Regions from separate parts of the Caballeronia sp. GAWG1-1 genome, predicted to be linked through region 2. Evidence: riboswitches for the same ligand, from Rfam matches in the RefSeq annotation. Region 2 holds a riboswitch; the other holds the start of a gene.

Region 1 (3,403 bases), on a different contig from region 2:
GAAGCGCACATCGACGAGCATCCAGCGCGGCGTCTCCTGCGTGGACTTGGCGTCGAAGTACGGGCTTTTGGCGTCGAACTGAGTGGGATCGGGATAGGCCGTAGAACAGACTTTGGCGATGCCCGCAATGCCCGGCTCCGGGCAACTCGAATGATAGAAGAGCACGCCGTCGCCGACTTGCATCTGGTCGCGCATGAAGTTGCGCGCCTGATAGTTGCGCACGCCCGTCCACGGGAGGGTTTTCTTCGGCGCGTGCGCGAGATGATCGATGCTCGCTTCGTCCGGTTCGGACTTCATCAGCCAGTAGCGCATGATGGATTCGGCAACGGGGTTTTGAAACGGGCTCGACAAAAGCAAACGGCATCGGTATGAACCGATGCCGCTGGAGTAGGGTCCCCACCTCGGCCGCTAGGCCGGCATCCTGAACCTGGGTTCAAGATTGGTCGCAGTAAGCAACACTTCGGGTACATCAGACAGAGTGACGCGCGCGCCCGTGCTGCAAGTTTCCACAACCGTGCCAATGTAGCATTGGTTCAAGGAATATATGACCTTGGCGAACCAGGCAGGGAGTAGTCACTCTACACCAATCGAATGTCTAATGCAGCCTCTCGACACCAATTGCGCAGTTTCTTTTTTCGATTGACATCGCGCGACCGATTAGCGTTCGCCAAGGAGCGGCGTCGCGGCACTTCGGTCACTGCACTTCATACTGCGCGATGACAGCACCAAGCTGTTCGTTCATGGAGTGCATCGTGCGGCGAATTTCCTCGGCGGGGAAGGCCTCGCCATGACGCACGCTTTCTTGCAGCCTCAGCAATTCGGAAGCGAGTGAAAGCGCGGCCATCACCGCAATGCGGTCTTGCCCGCGCACGTTGCTTGCATTGCGCACCTTGTTCATCTCGGCGTCGACGCGTGCCACCGCTTCACGCAGCGCGCCTTCGGTTTCCGGCGAACAGGCGAGGCGATATTGCTGGCCGAGAATGGATACTTCGATCTGCGTGGTCGTCATGCCTTCTCTCCGTGATGATGCTCACTGTGCTCTCCCGCGTGCGCATGCTCGTGCGCGGCTTGCACATCGTGAGAACGGGCATCGAGGAGATCGAGCTGATTTTCCGTCTCGGCATGATTCGCGGACTTGCCGCGCGGCAACTTTTCGAGAATCGCGTTCAGGCGGACCTGCGCGTCGTCGATCTTGGCCGAGAGGGAATCGCGTTCGGCTTGCAGCGTGTCGCGCTCCTCGCGCATTTGCACGAGCTCTGCCTGCACGTTCGCGTAGTCGCTACGCAGTTGTTCGATTTGTGCTTCAAGCGCGAGACGCGCCTGATTGTGCCGCTCGCTGATCTGGATCAGCCGGCCGATATTTCCTGACAGTGATTCGAGTTCGTTGAGCATGTGCTGCGTCCTCTAAAGACCTCGCATTCTAGCGCGGTTCAACGGAGCTTCCGATAATTGTCTCGTTTCGAGACGTAACAGCACGCGATCATGCGTGCATCGCGATGCATTCGTGTGTGGAAAGCGCGGGCGCTGCCGATGCGATGCGACGGCGGGTTCTAGTTGGGTTCGTCGTGAGCCGTGTGTCTTGCGATGATCGGCCAGGGTCGTTTCTTGACGGTCCTGAATCGCGCTCCTACACTTGCCGCACTTTTGGTGCTCGCGTCCGCATTCTTTTGCGGGCGCAGTCAAACGGGAAACAGGAAGCGGCGCCGCCAAGGCCACGCCAACCTGTGCTGCCCCCGCAACGGTAAGCGACCGCAACGCAAGTTGCAAGTCGTCCCTTGCGCGTTTTTCGCCGCGCCGTCGTGTGAGTTTGCTTGCGAGTCTGTCTGATTCGCAAGAATCCGCCGCTCGACGCAGGCAAGGCGAAGAACGTGTCGATGCCACTGCGCTTCATGCGTGGGAAGGCGGGACGGTGTGTCGCCAGCCCGGATACCGGCCAACTGTTCAGCGCGTTCGTCTGTTCGCATTCGAGCGCGCTCGTCGCGCATTGGCCTTGCGGGGAGCGAGGTCGCGCCAGCCTACGCATGGGAACATTTCACGCATGGTATCGCCACTTGCCCGACACGCGGGCAGACGCAAAACGATCGAACGCGCCGCGCTCGTCGCCCTCAACACATGGCTGCTCGCTCATGAAGCGCTCGCGGACGAAGCCTCGCAACCGCCGCTCGCACCCGTCGTCGTGACCGCGACGCGCACCGCGCAACCTCTCGCCGATACGATCGCGCAGACTTCGCTCTTCGACGCCCAGGATATCGCCGATAGCAATGCCTACGACGCGCTCGGCGTCATCGGTCTTGCGCCCGGCGTGCAGGTGACGCGCAATGGCGGCCCGGGAGCGAATGCAAGCGCGTTCATACGCGGCGCGTCCTCGACGCAATCGCTCGTTTTAATCGACGGCGTGCGTGTGGAGTCCGCATCGCTCGGCTCGGCGCAGCTTGCGCAGATCATGCCGGATCAGATCGACCGCATCGAAGTCGTGAACGGCAACGTGTCGGCGCTGTACGGCTCGGGCGCGATCGGCGGCGTCGTGCAGATCTTCACGAAAGACGGCGAGGCGCATCCGCCGCGCTTCTACTTCGAGACGGAATACGGCAGCTATCACACGCAGCGGCAAGCGGCGGGCGTTTCCGGCGCGCTCGATAGCGAAGGCCGCACGACCTTCAGCTTCAACGTATCGCGCGAGAAGACCGATGGTTTCTCGTCGATCGATCCCGCGCTCGCGCCCAACGCCAATCCGAACGCGAACGGTTATCTGAACGAAAGCGTCGTGGCCACGCTGCGCCACAAGTTCGGCGACAAATGGGACGTGGGCGTGCGCTTCTATCAGTCGAACGGCATCGACAGTTTCGACGATGCCTACGGCTTGCCCGGCGATCTCAACGATTCGCACAGTCGCGTGCGGTCGACATCGGTGTTTGCGAACGGCCGTATCACGGACCAGTGGACCACGCATTTCACGGTCGCGCAGGGACAGGACCGCGCGAACATCGAGCAGAACGGCATCTATACGAGCCGCTTCAATTCCGAGGATCGCCAGTATCTGTGGCAGAACGACTTTCGCCTGACGGAGGCGCACAAGCTCCTGTTCGGTTACGAGCATCTCGACCAGACGCTCGATTCGGATCAGTTCAGCGCGCCGGATCGTCACGTGAATTCGGTGTACGCGGGCTATGTGGGACGCTTCGGTTCGAGCGAAGTGCAGGCCAATCTGCGCCACGACCAGTATTCCGATTTCGGCGGCGCGAACAGCTACTATCTGGGCTACGCGTACAACATCGACACGCACTGGCGCGCGAGCGCGAGTTACGCGGCGTCGTTCCGCGCGCCGAGCTTCGACGATCTCTACTATCCGTTCAGCGGCAATCCGTCCATTCAGCCCGAGCGCAGTCATTCGGTGGAAGCGGCG
Region 2 (3,403 bases):
TTGAGCGATGCAATCGCAATGGGCAGCGGATTCATGCCCTCGCGTTCGAGCGCTTCGATGAATGCATCGAACACAGCGGTGTTGCCTGATTGAAGGTGCGCGCGATAGAAAAGAATGGCAACCACCGGCGCGCCTTCAGTCCAGCGTTCGCGCCAATCGTCGCTAGAAGCGCTTTCGCGCTCGGGGTGATAGATCGCGACCGCGGGCAACGCGCTCGGCGCGTGCGCTTCGCGTCCCCAACCGAACGCGCGATGCGCAATGGCGCGTAGAAACTCTTCGGCATTGCGCGCGCCGCCTTCACGTAAATAGCGCGACAGGTCGCGGCAGAACGCGGCATCGGCCGTACTCTTGCCGATGAGATTCGGGTCTTCCGCAAGATCGCCCGAAAACATGGCGAGCATTTGCTTTTCGCGCTTTGCCAAAGCGACGAGACGCTCGATACCGTAGGGCCAATACGATTCGCCGCCGAGATGATCGACGATGACGACCTTTGCATGGCGCAGAATGTCGTCGACATAAAAGTCGACCGAAGCGTTCTGGCGCAGGAACGATTGATTTGCGAGCCGCACTTCCGGAAAGCCGGGGCCGAGACGAGGAAAGACGCTTGCGAGCAGCGCGAGCGTGGTATCGGCCGAACTGAGCACGACAATGGGCGCGCGCGTCTGCTCGATCCGCATCACGCCTGCGGCGTCGTCGACGAAGCCTCCCGGAGTCGTGCGCAGCAGATGCATCGCTCAGGCCTGCACGGGTAAGGTCTGCAACGCGGAAACGAAGGCACGTTGCAGCGTTTCGCGGTCGAGGTCCTCGCCGATAAGCACGAAGCGACTCGATGCCTCGCCCTCGTTCCAGCGCCTGTCGAAGTAACTGTCGAAGCGTCGCCCCACGCCTTGCACGACGAGCCGCATGGCGGCACCCGGCAACGCCGCGAAGCCCTTCACACGGTAAATCGTGTGCTTTTCCACCAGCACGTGCAGTGCCGCAAGCAGCTGTTCGCGCGACTCGACATCCGCTGCGACCACCACGGAATCGAACTCGTCGTGATGATGATCCGCATGACCGTCTTCGTCGGGCGAGCCATGATGGTCGTGCCGCAGATGAATGGTCTCTTCCGATGCGGATTGCAAGCCGAGCAGCGCATGCACGTCGAGTTTGCCCATCTGCGCGGGAACGATCTTCACTTCGGGCGGAATCTCGGGACGCACAAGCGCATCGACCTTGCTCAACGCGGCGGCATCCATGAGATCGGTCTTGTTGACGATGACGAGATCCGCCGACGACAGTTGGTCTTCAAACAACTCATGCAACGGCGATTCGTGATCGAGATTCGGATCGGCCTTGCGCTGCGCATCGACGGCGATGGGATTTGCCGCGAACTGACCGCTTGCCGCAGCCGGACCGTCGACCACGGTAACGACCGCGTCCACGGTGAAGGCGTTCTTGATGGACGGCCAGTTGAAGGCCTGCACGAGCGGCTTGGGCAAGGCAAGCCCGGACGTTTCGATCAACACGTGATCGATCCTGTCGCGCCGTTCAAGCAGTTGCTCCATCACCGGATAAAACTCTTCCTGCACGGTGCAACACAAGCAACCGTTCGCGAGTTCATAGAGATTGCGTTCGGCGGAGCCTGCTTCGTCGTCGCAACCGATGCCGCAGCCCTTGAGAATTTCTCCATCGATACCGAGCTCGCCGAATTCGTTGACGATGACCGCGATGCGCTTGCCCTGCGCGTTCGAAAGAATGTGCCGCATCAGCGTGGTTTTGCCGCTGCCGAGGAAGCCGGTCACGACCGTGACGGGGATCTTGCGCGTTTGCATCGTTGCTCCGTGCTTGATTGATGCGTGCGCCCTATGCGTGATGGTGTGCGCGATGCGGTCTATTCGACCTTTGCAGCGGCATGGACATGGAAAAGCGCACGACTCGGTGGATCTGGGGATACGCCGCAACCCCGCGGCTAAGGAAATCCCTTCGGTAATTCTGGCCGGTATCCGGGCTGACGAAAATAGCCGCTTCGCCTTCCCGCGCCGGACGCTTTGAACGCCTAGCACAGTGGCTTTGAAACCGGCTTGCCGCGCATGTCATGCGTGGCTTTCGCTTACCGTTGCGGGGGCAGCACAGGTTGGCTTGCGTTCGCCTGAACGCGCGCTTCCTGTTTCCCGTTCAACTGCGCGCTAAAGACTTGGCGCGCGAGCACCTGAACTATTGAAAGTCTAGGGCTAGCGGGGTTAGGCGTCAAGAAAGCATGGTGCCTGCCTAAGCGTCCGGTATGGTATCTTTCCTCCGCCTTAAGGCTTTTCAAGTCGACCTCCATGAATTGGCTTCGTTTAGCATGAGCGCCGCGCTCGTCATCGGCATCGGCTGCCGCCGCGGCGTAAGCGCCGAAGCAATAGAACGCGCTGTGCGTGGTGCGCTTGGCACGCTCGCATTTGCCGATATCGCCAGCGTGGCAAGCATCGACGCTAAGAAAGACGAAGCAGGATTGCTCGCATTTTGCGAGCGTCATCAATTGCGCGTGGATTTCTTTAGCGCCGATCAAATCGAGCGCGCGCCTGGGGAATTCTTATCGCAGGCCAGGCGGCATTTGAATGTCGACGGCGTATGCGAGCCTTGCGCGCTCATTGCCAGCGGCGGCCGGCTCGTCGTGCATAAGACTATCGCGGGCGGCGTGACGGTCGCTATTGCAGAGACACCATCGAAGAAACAAGCATGAAAACCGATACCGAATCGCATTTGCGCATGACCCAGCGGCGCAAGGAAGGCCATGAGAAAAAGCAGGCCGCCGCCGACCATGAAAAGGGCCTGTTGATCGTCAATACCGGCAACGGCAAAGGCAAGACCACCGCTGCATTCGGCATGGCCATGCGCGTGCTCGGGCACGGCATGAAACTCGGCGTGGTGCAATTCATCAAAGGCGCGCTGCATACGTCGGAACGCGATTTCCTTGGCGCAATCGCGCATTGCGATTTCGTGACGATGGGCGATGGCTATACGTGGAACACGCAAAATCGCGAGGCGGACATCGCCACGGCGCGCAAGGGATGGGACGAAGCACGACGCATGATCCAAAGCGGCGAGTATCAGATGGTCGTACTCGACGAGCTCAATGCCGTGCTCAAGTACGAATATTTGCCGCTTGAGGAAGTACTCGGCGTGCTAAAGGCACGGCCGGCCATGCTGCATGTCGTCGTGACAGGACGACACGCGGCCGATGAGCTCATTGAAATAGCCGATCTCGTCACCGAAATGCGCCTCGTAAAGCACCCTTATCGCGAGCAGGGCGTCAAGGCGCAACGCGGCGTCGAGTTCTGACGCAATGGCAAACTGTCCCGCACTCTTCATCGGCGCGAGCGCGTCGCATCAAGGCAAGACCACGGTGACGGCCGCGCTTGCGCGTCATCACACGCGG

The links. Region 2 has a riboswitch for cobalamin ahead of cobW (cobalamin biosynthesis protein CobW). Riboswitches for the same ligand answer to the same signal wherever they lie in the genome.
Region 1: linked by a shared signal. The riboswitch ahead of NCT03_RS03185 (TonB-dependent receptor domain-containing protein) and the one ahead of cobW (cobalamin biosynthesis protein CobW) in region 2 are both predicted to bind cobalamin.

The regions. Positions count from the first base shown of each region.
Region 1 is NZ_JALQDB010000006.1:111,479-114,881, forward strand. It holds gene NCT03_RS03165 (EVE domain-containing protein) at 1-312, opposite strand, end outside; RNA gene ssrS (6S RNA) at 390-572, opposite strand; gene NCT03_RS03175 (cell division protein ZapA) at 695-1,009, opposite strand; gene NCT03_RS03180 (ATPase) at 1,006-1,392, opposite strand; cobalamin riboswitch at 1,629-1,952, shown strand; gene NCT03_RS03185 (TonB-dependent receptor domain-containing protein) at 2,039-3,403, shown strand, end outside.
Region 2 is NZ_JALQDB010000029.1:224,614-228,016, forward strand. It holds gene cobN (cobaltochelatase subunit CobN) at 1-731, opposite strand, end outside; gene cobW (cobalamin biosynthesis protein CobW) at 735-1,814, opposite strand; cobalamin riboswitch at 1,960-2,210, opposite strand; gene NCT03_RS19070 (cobalamin biosynthesis protein) at 2,327-2,707, shown strand; gene cobO (cob(I)yrinic acid a,c-diamide adenosyltransferase) at 2,704-3,306, shown strand; gene NCT03_RS19080 (cobyrinic acid a,c-diamide synthase CobB) at 3,311-3,403, shown strand, end outside.